Regions from separate parts of the Streptomyces sp. NPDC087300 genome, predicted to be linked through region 1. Evidence: riboswitches for the same ligand, from Rfam matches in the RefSeq annotation. Region 1 holds a riboswitch; each other region holds the start of a gene.
The links. A riboswitch is a leader RNA that binds a small molecule or an ion and turns the genes downstream of it on or off. The one in region 1 is predicted to bind cobalamin.

Region 1 (4,183 bases):
GTAGTGGTCGCCGTCGCGGACCGCGGCGGTGCGCAGCGCCCCGGCGTCCGATCCGGCTCCGGGCTCGGTCAGGCAGTAGCTGCCGAGGTCCTCCATGGCGCAGAGCCGGGGCAGCCACCGGGAGCGCTGCCGCCCGTCGCCGTAGGTGTCGATCATCCAGGCGACCATGTTGTGGATGGAGAGGTAGCCCGCGATGGAGGGACAGCCGGAGGCGAGGGCCTCGAAGACGAGGACCCCGTCGGCACGGGTCAGACCGCTGCCGCCCGCGTCCTCGCGTACGTAGATTCCGCCGAGCCCCAGCCCGGCGGCCTTGCGCAGCACGTCGAGCGGGAAGTGCTTGTCCTGGTCCCAGCGCACCGCGTGCGGGGCCAGGTGGTCCTCGGCGAAGTCGAGGGTGGTCTCGACGATCGCCTGCTGGTCCTCGGTGAGCGTGGTGGTCGTCATCGCGCTCATCCCATGGTGGGGATGGAGAAGTTCGCGCCTTCCCTGGCCCCCGAGGGCCAGCGCGAAGTGACGGTCTTCGTACGGGTGTAGAAGCGGATCGCGTCCGGGCCGTGCTGGTTCAGGTCGCCGAAGCCGGACCTCTTCCAGCCGCCGAAGGTGTGGTAGGCCACCGGGACCGGGATGGGCACGTTCACGCCGACCATGCCGGTGTTGACGCGGCGGGTGAAGTCGCGCGCGGTGTCGCCGTCCCTGGTGAAGATGGCGACGCCGTTGCCGTAGGGGTGCTCGCTGGGCAGGCGCAGGGCCTGCTCGTAGTCGGCGGCCCGTACGACGCACAGGACGGGGCCGAAGATCTCCTCGCGGTAGACGCGCATCCGGGGGCTCACCCGGTCGAAGAGGGTGGCTCCGGCGAAGAAGCCGTTCTCGTGTCCCTCCAGAGTGAAGTTCCGCCCGTCCACGACGAGTTCGGCTCCCTCGTTGACGCCGATGTCCACGTACCTGCGGACCCGGTCGAGCGCGTCCTGACTGACCAGGGGGCCGAAGTCGGCCTCCGCGTCGTCGGAGCGGCCGATCCGCAGGGCGCCGATGCGCTCCTTGAGGGCGGCGACGAGCCGGTCGGCGGTCTCCTCGCCGACCGGCACGGCCACCGAGATCGCCATGCAGCGCTCGCCCGCCGAGCCGTAACCGGCGCCGATGAGCGCGTCGACGACCTGGTCGAGATCCGCGTCCGGCATCACGATCATGTGGTTCTTGGCGCCGCCGAAGCACTGGGCGCGCTTGCCGTGGGCGGCGGCGGTGGCGTAGATGTGCGCGGCGATCGGCGTCGAGCCGACGAAGCCGAGCGCGCCGACGCGCGAGTCCTCCAGGAGGGTGTCGACCGCTTCCTTGCCGCCGTTGACGACGTTCAGGACGCCCGGCGGAAGCCCGGCCTCAAGGAAGAGTTCGGCAAGGCGCAGCGGTACGGAGGGGTCGCGCTCGGAGGGCTTCAGGATGAACGCGTTGCCACAGGCGAGGGCGGGTGCGGCCTTCCACAGCGGGATCATCGCGGGGAAGTTGAACGGGGTGATCCCGGCGACCACACCGATCGGGGAGCGCAGCGAGTGCACATCGATGCCGGTGCCCGCGTTGTCCGTGAACTCGCCCTTGAGCAGGTGCGGGATCCCGGCGGCGAACTCGACGACCTCCAGGCCGCGTTGGATGTCGCCGTGCGCGTCGGCGACGGTCTTGCCGTGCTCCGAGGAGAGCAGCCGGGCCAGCGATTCACGGTCCTGCTCAACGAGTTGGAGGAACCGCAGCAGGACGCGGGCCCTGCGCTGCGGGTTCCACTCGCCCCACACGCGCTGGGCGGCGGCCGCGTCGGCGATCGCCGCCTCGGTGTCGGCCCGCCCCGCGAGCGGCACGCGGGCCTGCACGGAACCGGTGTTGGGGTCGTACACGTCGCCGAAGAGGCCCGACGTGCCGGCGGTGTGCTTGCCGCCGATGAAATGGGTGAGTTCACGGACCACGGTGAGCCTGCTCTCGTCAGGTGGGGATCCGGGGATGGCACGGCACACCGGCGAACGGCACCCTGTGGGGCGCGCTCGGGCCGGGGCCGCGGGACGCGTGGGCGGAAGATCCTTCGGTGGACTGCGAGTTGACGTACGCCGTCGTCGTACCGGGGTCGGCGTATGCCATCGGTGCGCGGGATCGCGACGCACACCGTCGAAGCGCGGGAAGTCGACGCACACCGTCGGCGCACCAGAGATCCGCGCGCACCGTCGGCGCGTTGGAGATCGGCGTACGCCTTCGGCGCGTCGCGGATCCGTGCGCACCGTCGGCGCGTCAGAGATCCGTGCGCACCGTCTGTGCGCTACAGATCCGCGCGCTCTCTCGACTGCTCCGCCGGATCACCTGGGTCATGGGTACGGACCGGTGCCATGCGTGTCTGCTCCATCCTCGTGGACAACACGGAACACCCCGCGGCCGGTATCCTGACTCCCGGATCAGCGCACGCTCCCCCGCCTTCCCGACGGACACGACGTCCCTCGGTGGCGCGTTGTGTTGCGAGAACGCACTCCCCGGTCACAGTGGCGGGACCGCGCCGGATTCACACCGGCTTCCCTGACACCGCGGGCCTTGTCGAGGACCATATAGTTGGACGTCCTAGTAAGTCCACCCCGGCAGGATCGCGCAGGCCCGCCGGGCACCGGGGGTCAGCAGGGGGCGCAGCCCGGCGAACAGCTCCGCGAGGCCAGGACCGCAGCGGGCGAGGAACTCGCCGTCGACGCCCGCGATGTCGAGCTCGTTGGCCACCGTGAGCTCGGCGAAGTCCGCCTGCTGACGGCGCGTCGGCGCGAAGGCGCGGCCGGTGAACCGGTCACGGAACAGCGGACTCCGATCCCGCCGGACGGGAGTCCCGTCGCCGGTCCGGCCCGTGAGCGCCGGATGGCCCACCGCGCGGTCGCAGCTCGCATAGAGGTACACGAGCGACTCGGCCTCGCCGCCGATCACGGCGGTGGCGCGCTCGCGCCGGTCGAGCGGCAGCAGGACGGGGGCGAAACCGTCGGTGCCGTAGAGCGCGTGACAGAGCCCGGCCAGCCGGAGCGCGGGGCGCGCGTCCCAGTCGGCGAGCCGTTGCCGTACGCGTTCGAGGTGGTCGAGGAGGGTGCCGCCGGGGTGTTCGACGGTAGCGGCGCCGAGGTCGCGCAGGAACCGGTGAGCGGCTCGGTCGGGTTCCGCGGCCATGTCCATGGGATCGGCCCCTTTCCGGCCAGCGTGGAACGAATTCCGGCCGAACCGGGCGACCGGTACGTCAAGAAGCGCAACGCCGAGCACGACGACATACGACGACAAGGGGGTCGGCACCCGGGCGGGCCCCGGCACCGTCCGGATCGGTGTCGGGGCCCGGCCGGGTTGCCGCCCTGGGCCCGGATGAATCCTCCCGCTCCCCCGACAACCAAGTCAATCCTCGGGTTTCCTCATCGAACCCATAGCCATGGCTTGGATTCGTCCGAGATGCGATCAGTGCTGCCCAAGACGGCCCGCACCCTCTAAGGTGACCCGTGCAGCTGGTTCGCCCTGTCCGCCAGGCAGGCGCGTCGCAAGAGGGAACCCGGTGGGAATCCGGGACTGCCCCGCAGCGGTGAGTGGGAACGACCGCCGTCATACGCACTGGATCCGGTGGATCCGGGAAGCGACGGCCAGTAGGAGTCCGCCTCGGCGGATGTGCCCGCGAGTCCGAAGACCTGCCCGTTGCCCGCACGTGACCGATCGCGTGCGGACATCCCGGTGACCTCGTGGGCGGGTCGGCGTGCATACCGTTCGGAGGACCGCGTCATCGACGCCGTCCGGTCCGGGCGGTCCGTCATCCCTTCGCGTCCGCGTCCCGTCCCCGGGGTGCTCAGGAGTCATCTCGCGAAGGAGATTTCCGTGACAGCGAAGTCCGCAGCCGCGGCAGCACGGGCCACCGTGTACGGCTACCCCCGCCAGGGCGCGAACCGTGAACTGAAGAAGGCCGTCGAGGGGTACTGGAAGGGCCGCGTCACCGCCGACGCCCTCCGGGAGACCGCCGCGGAGCTGCGCCGCACCACCTGGCGGCAGCTGGCGGATGCCGGCGTCCACGAGGTGCCGACCGGCGACTTCTCGTACTACGACCACGTCCTGGACACCAGCGTCATGGTCGGTGCCGTCCCCGCACGGCACCGCGCGGCCGTCGAGGCCGACGCCCTGGACGGGTACTTCGCGATGGCCCGCGGCACGC
Region 2 (4,183 bases), 390 kb from region 1:
CGTCGTCACCGCCGGGCTCGCACTGCTGGTCATCGCCGGTGCGAGTTTGCTGGCGCTGGGCGCGGGCTGGTTCGGCGACACCGGTCTCGTGCCGGTCTGCGCGGTCCTGTTCGTCTCCGTCGCCGGCCTCGGACTGCTCATCGGCAACGCCAACGCGCTCGCCATGAACCGCACCGCGCACGCGGCGGGCGCGGCGTCGGCCCTCCTCGGCGCGTCCTCGTTCCTCGTCGGCGCCCTGGTGTCGCCGCTCGCGGGGGTCGCCTCCGGCGCGGTTCCCCTGGCGGTCATCCAGACGGTCGCCTCGGCCGCCGCTCTCGTCGGCTTCGTGATGCTGGCCCGTGGTCGTCCGGCGGCGGGGGACAAGAGGGCCGACTGACGTACGAGGCCGGGCGGGGCCCGCTCCGCCGGTGTGGCGGTCGGCCGGGGCGGGCGATTCCGCTCCTGACGGGCCGAGGCCGTCAGGCCACCCGCGCCGCGATGGTCCGAGCGCAGGTCAGGGACTCGGTGCGGGTCGTGTCCACCTCCAGGTCGTAGGCCACGCCCTCGTGCGCGAGCCGCGCCTGCGACGCGGCCATCCCCTTGGTGCGGTCGCCCCGCGCGACCTCACGGGCCGCGGCGACCTCGCTGTCGCACCGGACGCCCACCCACAGGACGTCGGTGTCACCGACGGCGTCGCGCCACCGCTGCTGGCTCGCCGCGCCGCTCAGGAAGACGTCGTCGACGATGATCCGCGCACCGGACCCGGCCATCGCCACGAGCCCCGCCATCCAGGCCGCCTCCAGCGCACGGAAGTCGGTCCCGACGCTCACCCCGCCGTCCGCGCCGAACTCGATGCCGTCCTCCGACGCCTGTGTCTTCGCGGGCAGCGCCTCGATGAGCGAGTCGATACCGAAGGCCAGCCACGGATCGGGGAGCACGTCCTGCAGGCAGCGCACGATCCCGGTCTTCCCCGAGCTGGAACCGCCGTTGAGGATGATCATCTGAGTCGTCACCGCGCCACAGTAGGGCGGTGACCGGCCGGGGCGAAGAGATTTTCGTCGTGCCGCACCTGCCAGACTTCGGCCCATGACCACAGAACGACGCCAGATCCTCGTCATAGGCATCGGTGCGGGCGACCCCGACCAGCTGACCCTGGGCGCGGTGAAGGCCATCCGCAGGACCGACGTCTTCTTCATCGTCGGCAAGGGGCAGGACAAGTCCTCGCTGACCGACCTGCGGCACAGCATGCTTCAGGAGCACGGGCAGCAGCCCTACCGGGTGGTGGAGGTGACGGACCCGAGCAGGGACCGGCGCCCCATGGACCGCTCCGACTACACCTCCGCCGTCCAGGACTGGCGGACCCGTCGCGCGGACCTCTTCGAGCGGCTGATGCGCGAGGAGATGAGCGCGGGGGAGACCGGCGCCTTCCTCGTATGGGGCGACCCCTCGCTGTACGACAGCACGCTCGGGATCCTCAACGACATCGAGGCGCGCGGCTCGGTGTCCGCGAGCGTCGAGGTCGTGCCCGGGATCACCAGCGTCTCGACGCTCGCCGCCCGGCACCGCATCCCGCTGAATCAGGTGGGCCGACCGCTGCACATCACCCCCGCCCGCCGCCTCTCCGACGTGGGCCAGAACGACGACGGGGACATCGTCGTCATGCTCGACGCGCACGAGTCGTTCACCCAGGTCGAGGGGGACGACGTGTGGATCTACTGGGGCGCCTACCTCGGCACGCCCGACGAACTGCTCGTCGCGGGCCGGCTCGCGGAAGTGGCGGACCGCATCCGGCGGTTGCGGTCCGAGGCGCGGGCCAGGCACGGCTGGATCATGGACACGTATCTGCTGCGCATCGTGGCGCCGACGGACGCCTGAGCGGGTCACGCGAGGACCAAAGTCATTCCCACGCCGGACCAACGTCACCCAACATCTTCGGTCGGCATGTCGGACATAACACTAGATGTAGTGTGACGGACGTCGGTTCGGCGACAGCGGCGCTTCAGCGTCCGCGGCCGGGACAACAGGGAATCCGGTGCGAATCCGGAGCTGCCCCGCAACGGTATGGGCCCTCTCGGGGGCCCGAGCCCGATACCTGCCGACGGCCGCCGCGCGGACCGCGCGGCGGCCCCGCACACATTCCGGACGCCTCGTGGGAGGGCTGACGTGACGCAGATCGACGCCGTGGACTCGGTGACCGAGTACCTGGACCGCAGTGACTGGCGGGTCAACGCCAACGCCAATCAGGGCTATTCGCTCGGTGGACTCATCCTGAACACGGCCGGCAAGGTCGTCGCCAACTACTGGCTCGACCAGGTCTACCCGGACGCCGTGGGCCGCGCCCACCGCGAGGGCGACCTCCACATACACGACCTGGACATGCTCTCCGGCTACTGCGCGGGCTGGTCCCTGCGCACGCTCCTCGCCGAGGGCTTCAACGGGGTGCCGGGGCAGATCGACTCCGCCCCGCCGCGCCACTTCTCCTCCGCCGTCGGACAGATCGTCAACTTCCTCGGCACGCTGCAGAACGAATGGGCCGGGGCGCAGGCGTTCAGCTCCTTCGACACCTACATGGCGCCGTTCGTCCGCGTCGACTCCATGACGTACGAGCAGGTCCACCAGTGCATGCAGGAGATGGTGCACAACCTCAACGTGCCGTCGCGCTGGGGCACCCAGACGCCGTTCACCAACCTCACCTTCGACTGGACCTGCCCCGAGGACCTGCGCGAGCAGGTGCCGGTGATCGGCGGCGTGGAGGCGGACTTCGGCTACGGCGAGCTCCAGCACGAGATGGACCTGATCAACCGCGCGTACATCGACGTCATGACGGCGGGCGACGCCACGGGGCGGGTCTTCACCTTCCCGATCCCGACCTACAACATCACCGACGACTTCCCCTGGGAGAGCGACAACGCCCGGCGGCTCTTCGAGATGACCGCGAAGTACGGGCTCCCGTACTTCCAGAACTTCATCAACTCCGGCCTGAACCCCGGCATGATCCGCTCCATGTGCTGCCGCCTCCAACTGGACCTCACCGAACTGCTCAAGCGCGGCAACGGATTGTTCGGCAGCGCGGAGCAGACCGGGTCCCTCGGCGTCGTCACGGTCAACTGCGCGCGCCTGGGCCACCTGCACGCGGGCGACGAACAGGGCCTGTACGACGCGCTCGACCGGCTGCTCGGCCTCGCCCGCGACAGCCTGGAGATCAAGCGCGTCACCGTGCAGGACCTGATCGACGGCGGACTCTTCCCGCACACCAAGCGCTACCTGGGTACCCTGCGCAACCACTTCTCCACCATCGGCGTGAACGGCGTCAACGAGATGATCCGCAACTTCACGCACGACGCCCACGACATCACCACGCCCGAGGGGCACGCGCTCGCCGTCCGCCTCCTCGACCACGTCCGGGCGCGCATGGTCGAGTTCCAGGAGCGGACCGGCCACCTGTACAACCTGGAGGCCACCCCCGCCGAAGGCACCACCTACCGCTTCGCGAAGGAGGACCACCGACGCTTCCCCGACATCCTCCAGGCGGGCACCGACACCAACCCGTACTACACGAACTCCTCACAGCTGCCGGTCGGTTGGACCGACGACCCCTTCGAGGCGCTGGAGCGGCAGGACGAACTCCAGACCAAGTACACCGGCGGCACCGTCCTCCACCTGTACATGTCCGAGCGCGTCTCGACCGCCGAGGCGTGCCGCACCCTCGTGCGCCGCTCTCTGGAGCGGTTCTCGCTGCCCTATCTGACGGTGACGCCCACCTTCTCCATCTGCCCCGAGCACGGCTACCTCGCCGGTGAGCGCGCCAACTGCCCGTCCTGCGGCGGCGACTGCGAGGTCTGGACCCGCGTCATGGGCTACCACCGCCCGGTCTCCTCCTTCAACATCGGCAAGAAGGGCGAGCACGCCGAGCGCACCCACTTCCAGGAGCGCACGGTGGTCCCGGCGTGATCCGCGTCGGCGGCTGGGCCCGGCTCTCCACCTGCGACTGGCCGGGCAAGCTGGTCACCACCGTCTTCTGCCAGGGCTGCCCGTGGCGGTGCGGCTACTGCCACAACCCGGAGCTGCTCGACGCGCGGGCGCGCCCGCCCTTCGAGGTCCCGTGGCCGACGGTGACCGCCCATCTGGGCCGCCGCCGCAGCCTGTTGGACGGGATCGTCTTCTCGGGCGGGGAGCCGCTGCTGCAACCGGGCCTGGCCGACGC
Region 3 (4,183 bases), on a different contig from region 1:
TGGCGATCGCGGCCGGGATCAAGGTCGACAACGGGCAGTTGGCGATCCCCCAGCTCTTCGAGGAGATGTTCCCCGACTGGTTCACCGGCGTCGCCTTCGCCGCGATCGGCATCGGCGCGCTCGTGCCCGCCGCCATCATGTCGATCGCCGCGGCGAACCTCTTCACCCGGAACATCTACAAGGACTTCCTCAAGCCCGACGCGACGCCCGAGCAGGAGACCAAGGTCTCCAAGCTGGTCTCGCTCATGGTGAAGGTGGGCGCGCTGGTCTTCGTCCTCGGCATGGACAAGACCGTCGCGATCAACTTCCAGCTGCTCGGCGGCATCTGGATCCTCCAGACGATGCCCGCGCTGGTCGGCGGCCTGTTCACCCGCTGGTTCCACCGCTGGGCGCTGCTCGCGGGCTGGGCGGTCGGCATGGTCTACGGCACGCTCGCCGCGTACGGCGTCGCGTCGCCGACGCAGAAGCACTTCGGCGGCTCGTCCGACACCATCCCCGGCATCGGTGAGATCGGCTACATCGGCCTCACCGCGTTCGTCCTGAACGTGGTCGTGACCGTGGTCCTCACCTTCGCCCTGAAGGCGCTGAAGGCCCCCGAGGGCGTCGACGAGACGTCGCCCGGGGACTACACGGCGGACGCCGGCGACCCCGGCGTCGCCACCGAGCTGCCGAAGGCGACGGCGGGCGCCGGGCACTGAACCGTTCGACAGGTACGACGACGGGCCGCCGGAAAACCGGCGGCCCGTCGTCGTACCCCTGTTGCACACTTCGCCGCATGGACATCACGATCAGACACGCGCGTCCCGACGAGTACGAGGCGTTGGGCGACCTCACCGCGGGGGCGTACCTCGCCGACGGACATCTGAGCCTCGGGGCCGACGACCCCTATCTGACGGTGCTGCGGGACGTGGCGGGGCGCGCGGCGCAGGCCCAGGTCCTGGTGGCCGCGGCGGACGAGGAGCCGCTCGGCTGCGTGGCCTTCGTCCCGTCCGGCGGTCCGATGGCCGACATCGCCCGGGACGACCAGGCGGAGATCCGCATGCTGGCCGTCTCCGCCGCGGCGCGCGGCAGGGGCGCGGGCGAGGCGCTGGTGCGGGAGTGCCTGCGGCGCGCCAGGGACGCGGGCCGCACGGGGCTCGTCCTGTCCACCCAGCCCTCGATGCACGCCGCCCACCGGCTCTACGGGCGCCTCGGCTTCGTACGGACCCCGGAGCGGGACTGGCAGCCGATCCCGGACCTGACGCTGCTCACCTACGAGTTGACGTTCTAGGACACTCCTCGCAGAGCCACCCGCACGACCGCCCGTTCGGTGCCGACACAAGATGTGGGCCTGCTTCAGAAACCCGGCACAAGATGTATGCTCGTGCTCGCTGCCGTCGCAGGGGAATCCGGTGCAAGTCCGGAACTGTCCCGCAACGGTGTATGTGTACGTCTTTGTCGTACCCGCAAGTCCGAGGACCTGCCGGCAGCGCACCCGAGCCGTCCGGCCCGGGTGCCGACCGTCCGGGCCTCGTGGAGTGGGCCGGTGGACGCGGTACGCCGCCCTGCCCGGGTGCGCCCGTGCACCATTCCCTCCCCTGGCCCAGAGCCGAGCGAGGGAGAGCTCCACGTGACCATCGCGCCTGCCGAACCTGCGTCAGCGACGACCACGCCGACCGCCGAGGGTACCGACGGGCCAGGGACCGCGCTGCTGCGGACCCTGACCGACCTCACCGCCGACCTCCCCGACGCCGACCCCGGCCGGGTGGCCGCCGCCGCGCTGCGCGGCAGGTCGGCCCGCGCCGACGTGGCCGAGCTGCGGGAACTGGCGACCGAGGCGGCCGCGGGGCTCATCTCCGAGGACCCCGCGTACTCCAAGCTCGCCGCCAGGCTCCTGTCGATCGGCATCCGCGAGGAAGCGGCCACGCAGGGCGTGCACTCCTTCACCGACTCCGTCGCGGTCGGCCACCGCGAGGGCCTGATCGCCGACCGCACCGCGTCCTTCGTGACCGCGCACGCGGCCCGGCTCGACTCGCTCGTGGACGCCGCGCTCGCGGACGGCGCGGACTTCCGTTTCGGCTACTTCGGCCTGCGCACGCTGCACAGCCGCTACCTGCTGCGCCACCCCATCACCCGGCAGGTCATCGAGACCCCGCAGCACTTCATGCTGCGCGTGGCGAGCGGCCTGGCGGAAGACGGCAGCGCCCGCGCCCTGGACGAGGTCGCCGCGCTGTACCGCCTGATGAGCCGCCTGGACTACCTGCCGTCGTCGCCGACGCTGTTCAACTCGGGCACCCGGCACCCGCAGATGTCCTCCTGCTACCTCCTCGACTCCCCGCTGGACGAGCTCGACTCGATCTACGACCGCTACCACCAGGTCGCGCGGCTCTCCAAGCACGCGGGCGGCATCGGCCTCTCCTACTCGCGCATCCGTTCGCGCGGTTCGCTGATCCGCGGCACCAACGGGCACTCCAACGGCATCGTGCCGTTCCTCAAGACCCTCGACGCCTCGGTCGCCGCGGTGAACCAGGGCGGGCGCCGCAAGGGCGCGGCCGCGGTCTACCTGGAGACCTGGCACTCCGACATCGAGGAGTTCCTGGAGCTGCGCGACAACACGGGTGAGGACGCGCGCCGCACGCACAACCTCAACCTCGCGCACTGGATCCCCGACGAGTTCATGCGCCGGGTCGCCGCCGACCAGGACTGGTCGCTGTTCTCGCCGGCCGACGTGCCCGAGCTCGTCGACCTGTGGGGCGAGGAGTTCGACGCCGCCTACCGCAAGGCGGAGGCCGCGGGGATCGCGAAGAAGACCATGCCGGCCCGGGAACTGTACGGCCGCATGATGCGCACCCTCGCGCAGACCGGCAACGGCTGGATGACCTTCAAGGACGCCGCCAACCGCACCGCCAACCAGACGGCGGAGCCCGGCCACACGGTGCACTCCTCCAACCTCTGCACGGAGATCCTGGAGGTGACGGACGACGGGGAGACGGCCGTCTGCAACCTCGGCTCGGTCAACCTCGGCGCCTTCGTCGTCGACGGCGACATCGACTGGGAGCGCCTCGACGAGACGGTCCGCACCGCCGTCACCTTCCTCGACCGCGTCGTCGACATCAACTTCTACCCGACCGAGCAGGCCGGGCGCTCCAACGCCAGGTGGCGCCCGGTGGGCCTCGGCGCGATGGGCCTCCAGGACGTCTTCTTCCAGCTGAAGATGCCGTTCGACTCGCCCGAGGCGCGGGCCCTCTCCACCCGCATCGCCGAGCGCATCATGCTCGCTTCGTACGAGGCGTCCGCGGACCTCGCCGAGCGCAACGGCCCGCTGCCCGCCTGGGAGAAGACCCGCACCGCGCGCGGCGTCCTGCACCCGGACCACTACGGCGTGGAGCTGACCTGGCCCGAGCGCTGGGCGGCCCTGCGCGAGCGGATCGCCACCACCGGCATGCGCAACTCGCTGCTCCTCGCGATCGCGCCGACGGCCACCATCGCGTCCATCGCGGGCGTGTACGAGTGCATCGAGCCGCAGGTCTCCAACCTCTTCAAGCGCGAGACGCTGTCCGGCGAGTTCCTCCAGGTCAACTCCTACCTGGTGCAGGAGCTCAAGCGGCTCGGCGTGTGGGACGCGCAGACCCGTGAGGCGCTGCGCGAGTCCAACGGCTCGGTGCAGGGCTTCACCTGGGTGCCCGAAGAGGTCCGCGCGCTGTACCGCACCGCGTGGGAGATCCCGCAGCGCGGCCTGATCGACATGGCGGCCGACCGCACCCCGTTCCTGGACCAGGCGCAGTCCCTGAACCTGTTCCTGGAGACGCCGACCATCGGCAAGCTCTCCTCGATGTACGCCTACGCCTGGCAGCGGGGCCTGAAGACCACGTACTACCTGCGCTCGCGCCCGGCGACGCGCATCGCCCGCGCGGCCGGCGGCTCCCAGGCCACCGCCGCGGCCCCCGTCCCCCAGCAGGTGAGCGACCCCGACGCGATCGCCTGCTCCCTGGAAAACCCCGAGTCCTGCGAGGCCTGCCAGTAATGTCCAGCACCACCAGCTCCGCCAAGAACCTGCTCGACCCGGGCTTCGAACTCACCCTGCGTCCCATGCGCTACCCGGACTTCTACGAGCGCTACCGGGACGCGATCAAGAACACCTGGACCGTCGAGGAGGTCGACCTCCACTCGGACGTCGCCGACCTCGCCAAGCTCTCGCCGGGCG
Region 4 (4,183 bases), on a different contig from region 1:
CGGCACCTCGGGCAGCGTGAAGAGGGTGTGTGTGCCGGGGATCGGCGAGCCGAGCACGATCGCGAAGACGAGCCTGATCCCGATCACGACCAGGCCGAGCTTCACGAAGGCGCCGTACGACTTCGCCCACGGAGCGGACGTACGCCGCGCCGCCACCACATAGCCCGCGACGCCGATCAGCAGGCCGATCAGGAGCGGATTGGTGGTGCGCGAGGCGGCCGTGCCGAGGCCGAGCGCCCAGATCCACCAGGCGCCCGGGTGCAGGGCGTTGCTCCGGTGCGCCTCGGGGGCGAGGCGCCACCCGAGGGCGGTGGGCGTGCGGCTGCCGTGGTCCGTCATCGTGCTGTCCGGGCCCGCGTCAGCCGCGACGGCGGCGGGCCTGCCACAGCGCGGCACCGCCCAGCACCACGACGGCGGCGATCCCGGCGATCAGACCGACCGAGGGGCCGCCGTCGCCCCCCTTGTCACCGTCGGCCTGACCTGCCTGGTCCTTCTTCGACGTGCCGTCGCCGGAGACCTGGTCGCCGCAGCCCGACTTCGGGTAGCCGGAGATGGCGCAGAGCAGGGCGTTGCTGTCGTAGCGCAGCGGCTTGGCGACCGCGGCGAGGGCCTCGGCGCTGGTGGCGTCCTCGGCGACCTGCGCGCAGGCCGTGCGCGCGGCGGGCGGCCGCTCGCCCTTGGGCGCGTCCTCGGCCAGGCCGAAGTCGATGACCAGGGCGACCCGCTTGCGGCCGTCCTTGGCGGGCCTGTCGGCGCAGATGTCCTCGAAGCCGGCCGCGCCGCGCGGCTTCGCCGAGTCCTTGGTGTCCTCGGAGACCGAGAAGCGGAAGCCTTGTACGTCGCCGTCGTCGGGCTTCGCGGTACCCGGGCCCTGGGTGGCGTAGGTCCAGCTGTCGCCGGAACGCTCCCAGAACGACCAGTAGCGGTAGCCGGCGGCCTGGGCGGGCGCGGCGGCGAGGACGCCGAGGGTGCAGAGCAGCGTGGCGAGGAACGCCACGACCGCCCGGTGCCCGCGCCGCGCACGGCCCGCGGTCACGGCTGCTTCTTCTTGCGGTTGCCGCTGTAGAGGAAGCCGATGCCGATGCCGGCGACCATGCCGACGCCGATGATCCACCAGACGCTGACGCCGCCGCCGTCGTCCTTCTTCTCCTCGTCCGAGTCGGCGGACGGGGACTTCGACGCGGTCTCCGGCGCCGGGCCCGTGGCGTTCAGCTGCTTGACGAGGTCGGCGCCGCCGAAGTCACGGGCGTCCATCCCGGCCGCGTTGGCGGCGAAGACCAGCTGCGAGTAGGCGGCGGGACCGGACTGCTTGGCCCAGTCCGCGGAGTTCTTCGAGAGCCACTCGGCGGACTTCTTCGCCTGGTCCTTCTCACCTGCGGCGGCGAGCGCGAGCACCGCGTCGGCGGTGTTGCCGAAGTCGGGCTGGTCGTCGGCGCCCGGCATCGAGGACATCAGGTGGTCGTCGGTCTTGCCGAGGGTGTCGAGGAGATAGCCGACGCCGTTGCTCGCGGCCTGCGTCACGTTCTCGGGCTTCGCGCACTTGGGGTTCGTGGGCTGGCCCTTCTTGGGCTGCGACACCACGAGACCCTTGCCGAGGCCGCCCAGCACACCGGCGGCGGTGGCGTCGGCGTTCGGCGAGAGCTTGCCGGACTTGGGGTCGGCGAGACCGAAGGCGCCGCCGTCCTTGCCGCAGTCCATGGCGAGCTCGGGCAGCGCGTCGTAGGCGGACTTGCCGTCCTTGGACTTCACGTCCGCGGGGTTCTCACCCGCCGAGACGAGGGCGCCGATCACGATGCCGGTGGAGTTGGCGTCGGTGGGCAGGCCCGGGTTGTAGCCCCAGCCCCCGTCCGTGTTCTGTACGGACTTCAGCCACTCGACGCTCTTGCCGACCGTCTTCTTCTCGCCGCCGAGCGCGGCGAGCGCCTGCACGGCGGCCGCGGTGGAGTTGCTGTCGACCATGGTCTTGGAGTCGCACGGCGCGCTCGCGTCCGCGCGGTAGGCCGCGTAACCGCCGCTCGCGCACTGCTGCCCGGTCAGCCAGTCGACGGCCTTCGCGGCGGGCTTGACGCCCTCCGTGTGCTGGGCGAGCAGGGCGTACGACTGCCGGAAGACGCCGTCGAACTTGGGGTCGCTCTTGCCGTAGAGGCCCGAGGGGAGCGCGGTGGAGGGCGACGGCTTCGCGTCGTCCGCGAAAGCGGCCGGTGCGGCGGCGGAGCCGAACACGGCTACGGCGGCGGCCAGGACCGCTGCGCTGTGGCGAACGTTCATGATGCGGCGGGTTGCCTCTCCCTGCGGGGAGCGGGGCGGCACGGACCGTTGCGAGCACGGCTTCCGGGCGGCTCCGGCTCCGTATACCTCGACGGTGCCGCTCATCGGGGGGTCCGATGAAGCGAGCCGGTCACGTTCCGCACCGGGCATTCCGGCTCTCCGCCAAGGCGGTCATACGGCTGCGGGTCAGCGCCGGATTCGCACCGGCTTCCCCCTGTACGGGCGTGAGGACGACTCGCCCACTCTACCGGCCCGTACGGGGCGGGGCCGGGCGGCGGGGGCGGCGCACCGGCCGCCCCGGGGTGTCACACCGCCACGTAGGTGACCGGGTCGCCGCCGGGCACGACCTCGGCGCGGCCCAGCTTCACCAGGCGCCGCACATGGGCCTCCGCTTCCGACACCGCGATGTTGCGCGAGCCGTAGGGGATGTCGGCCCAGGGCCGGTTCCACTCCATCCGCTCGGCGAGCTGCCAGGCGGTGCGGGGTTCGGCGAGCAGGGCGTGCAGTCCGGTCAGGCGCTCCTCGTGGTGGGCGATGAGCGCGCCGACGCGGGCGGGGGCGTCGGTGAAGGCGTGCTGGTGGGCGGGGAGGATCTCGGCCGGGTCGAGGCGGGCGACCCGCTCCAGGGAGTCGAGGTAGTCGCCGAGGGGATCGGTGACCGTGGCGTCGTCGGGGTCCTCGTACAGGCCGATGTGCGGGCTGATGCCGGGCAGCAGGTGGTCGCCGGAGAAGAGGCGGCCGTTGCCCCGCAGCCGGGCGGGGTGGTCCTCCTCCAGGTGCAGGCAGACGTGGCCGGGGGTGTGGCCAGGGGTCCAGATCGCGCGCAGCCTGCGGCCCGCGAGGTCGAGGAGCTCGCCGGGGGCGATGTCGCGGTCGGGCAGCGCGGGGTCGAGTCCCGGCAGTTTCCTGGGGCGGCCCTCCTCGGCGGCGCGGACCAGCGGGGCGACGTGCTCGGCGGGCGCGCCGGCCGCCGTCAGCTTGGCGGCCATGTAGGCGTACCAGCGGCCGGGCGGGTTGGCGCGGGTGCGGCGCACCACGGAGGCGTCGGCCGCGTGCATCGCGATCCACGCGCCCGATGCGTCGCGGACCTTCGCGGACAGACCGTGGTGGTCGGGGTGGTGGTGGGTGATGACCACGCCGTGCACGTCCCCGACGGCGACGCCGCACCGGGCGAGTCCCGCGGTCAGGGTGTCCCAGGACGTGGGGTCGTCCCAGCCGGTGTCGACGAGGACCGGGCCGCGGTCGGTCGCCAGGAGGTGGACGAGGGTGAAGCCGAGGGGGTTGTCGGGGATCGGGACCTTGATGCTCCAGACGCCGCCGCCGTGCTCGATCACCGGCGGGTCGGTCACCTGCGGGGTCATGGGGCCTCGTCTCTGTCGCCGGGTGCCGCGTCTCTCGTCGCCGGGTGCCGCCACTATAACTAGAACTAGTTTCAATGGTCGCCCAAGTCGACCGAATCGGCGGCCGGTTGCGCGTCCGGTCCGTGGACTCCTCCAACTAGAACTGGTATCAGTTCTGAAACGGTGTCAGAAAGCGCTCCGCAGGAGGCAGTCAGCCATGACCGAGCTCGTGGAACACGGACAGCTGTTCATCGGCGGGGAGTTGGTGGACCCGCTCGGCAAGGGCGTCATCGACGTCGTCTCCCCGCACACCGGAAAGGTCTTCGCCCGCGTGCCGCACGCGGCCCCCGCCGACGTGGACCGCGCCGTCGCCACCGCCCGCCGGGCGTTCGACGACGGGCCCTGGCCGCGCATGACCCTGGACGAACGGATCGCGGTCGTCACCCGGATCAAGGACGGGATCGCCGTACGCCACGAGGAGATCGCCCGGGTCATCAGCACGGAGAACGGCACCCCGTACACCTCCAGCGTGATGGTGCAGGCGCTCGCCGCGATGATGGCGTGGGACGCGGCCC

Region 2: another riboswitch for cobalamin. It lies ahead of ACIO9J_RS23895 (ribonucleoside triphosphate reductase); the one in region 1 lies ahead of ACIO9J_RS22115 (CoA-acylating methylmalonate-semialdehyde dehydrogenase).
Region 3: another riboswitch for cobalamin. It lies ahead of ACIO9J_RS08230 (ribonucleoside-diphosphate reductase subunit alpha); the one in region 1 lies ahead of ACIO9J_RS22115 (CoA-acylating methylmalonate-semialdehyde dehydrogenase).
Region 4: another riboswitch for cobalamin. It lies ahead of ACIO9J_RS18430 (prenyltransferase/squalene oxidase repeat-containing protein); the one in region 1 lies ahead of ACIO9J_RS22115 (CoA-acylating methylmalonate-semialdehyde dehydrogenase).

Annotation. Positions count from the first base shown of each region.
Region 1 covers NZ_JBIUYI010000005.1:407,385-411,567, reverse strand. Annotated here, with positions in the region: gene ACIO9J_RS22120 (acyl-CoA dehydrogenase family protein) at 1-444, opposite strand, end outside; gene ACIO9J_RS22115 (CoA-acylating methylmalonate-semialdehyde dehydrogenase) at 450-1,949, opposite strand; cobalamin riboswitch at 2,387-2,589, opposite strand; gene ACIO9J_RS22110 (DUF6817 domain-containing protein) at 2,587-3,174, opposite strand; cobalamin riboswitch at 3,476-3,691, shown strand; gene metE (5-methyltetrahydropteroyltriglutamate--homocysteine S-methyltransferase) at 3,853-4,183, shown strand, end outside.
Region 2 covers NZ_JBIUYI010000005.1:799,563-803,745, forward strand. Annotated here, with positions in the region: gene ACIO9J_RS23880 (Bcr/CflA family efflux MFS transporter) at 1-376, shown strand, start outside; gene cpt (chloramphenicol phosphotransferase CPT) at 459-980, opposite strand; gene cobF (precorrin-6A synthase (deacetylating)) at 1,066-1,854, shown strand; cobalamin riboswitch at 1,941-2,094, shown strand; gene ACIO9J_RS23895 (ribonucleoside triphosphate reductase) at 2,143-3,930, shown strand; gene ACIO9J_RS23900 (anaerobic ribonucleoside-triphosphate reductase activating protein) at 3,927-4,183, shown strand, end outside.
Region 3 covers NZ_JBIUYI010000002.1:582,766-586,948, reverse strand. Annotated here, with positions in the region: gene mctP (monocarboxylate uptake permease MctP) at 1-698, shown strand, start outside; gene ACIO9J_RS08235 (GNAT family N-acetyltransferase) at 776-1,270, shown strand; cobalamin riboswitch at 1,351-1,482, shown strand; gene ACIO9J_RS08230 (ribonucleoside-diphosphate reductase subunit alpha) at 1,610-4,003, shown strand; gene ACIO9J_RS08225 (ribonucleotide-diphosphate reductase subunit beta) at 4,003-4,183, shown strand, end outside.
Region 4 covers NZ_JBIUYI010000004.1:582,330-586,512, forward strand. Annotated here, with positions in the region: gene ACIO9J_RS18420 (energy-coupling factor transporter transmembrane component T) at 1-339, opposite strand, end outside; gene ACIO9J_RS18425 (SCO2322 family protein) at 359-1,036, opposite strand; gene ACIO9J_RS18430 (prenyltransferase/squalene oxidase repeat-containing protein) at 1,033-2,268, opposite strand; cobalamin riboswitch at 2,392-2,516, opposite strand; gene ACIO9J_RS18435 (MBL fold metallo-hydrolase) at 2,574-3,629, opposite strand; gene ACIO9J_RS18440 (aldehyde dehydrogenase) at 3,826-4,183, shown strand, end outside.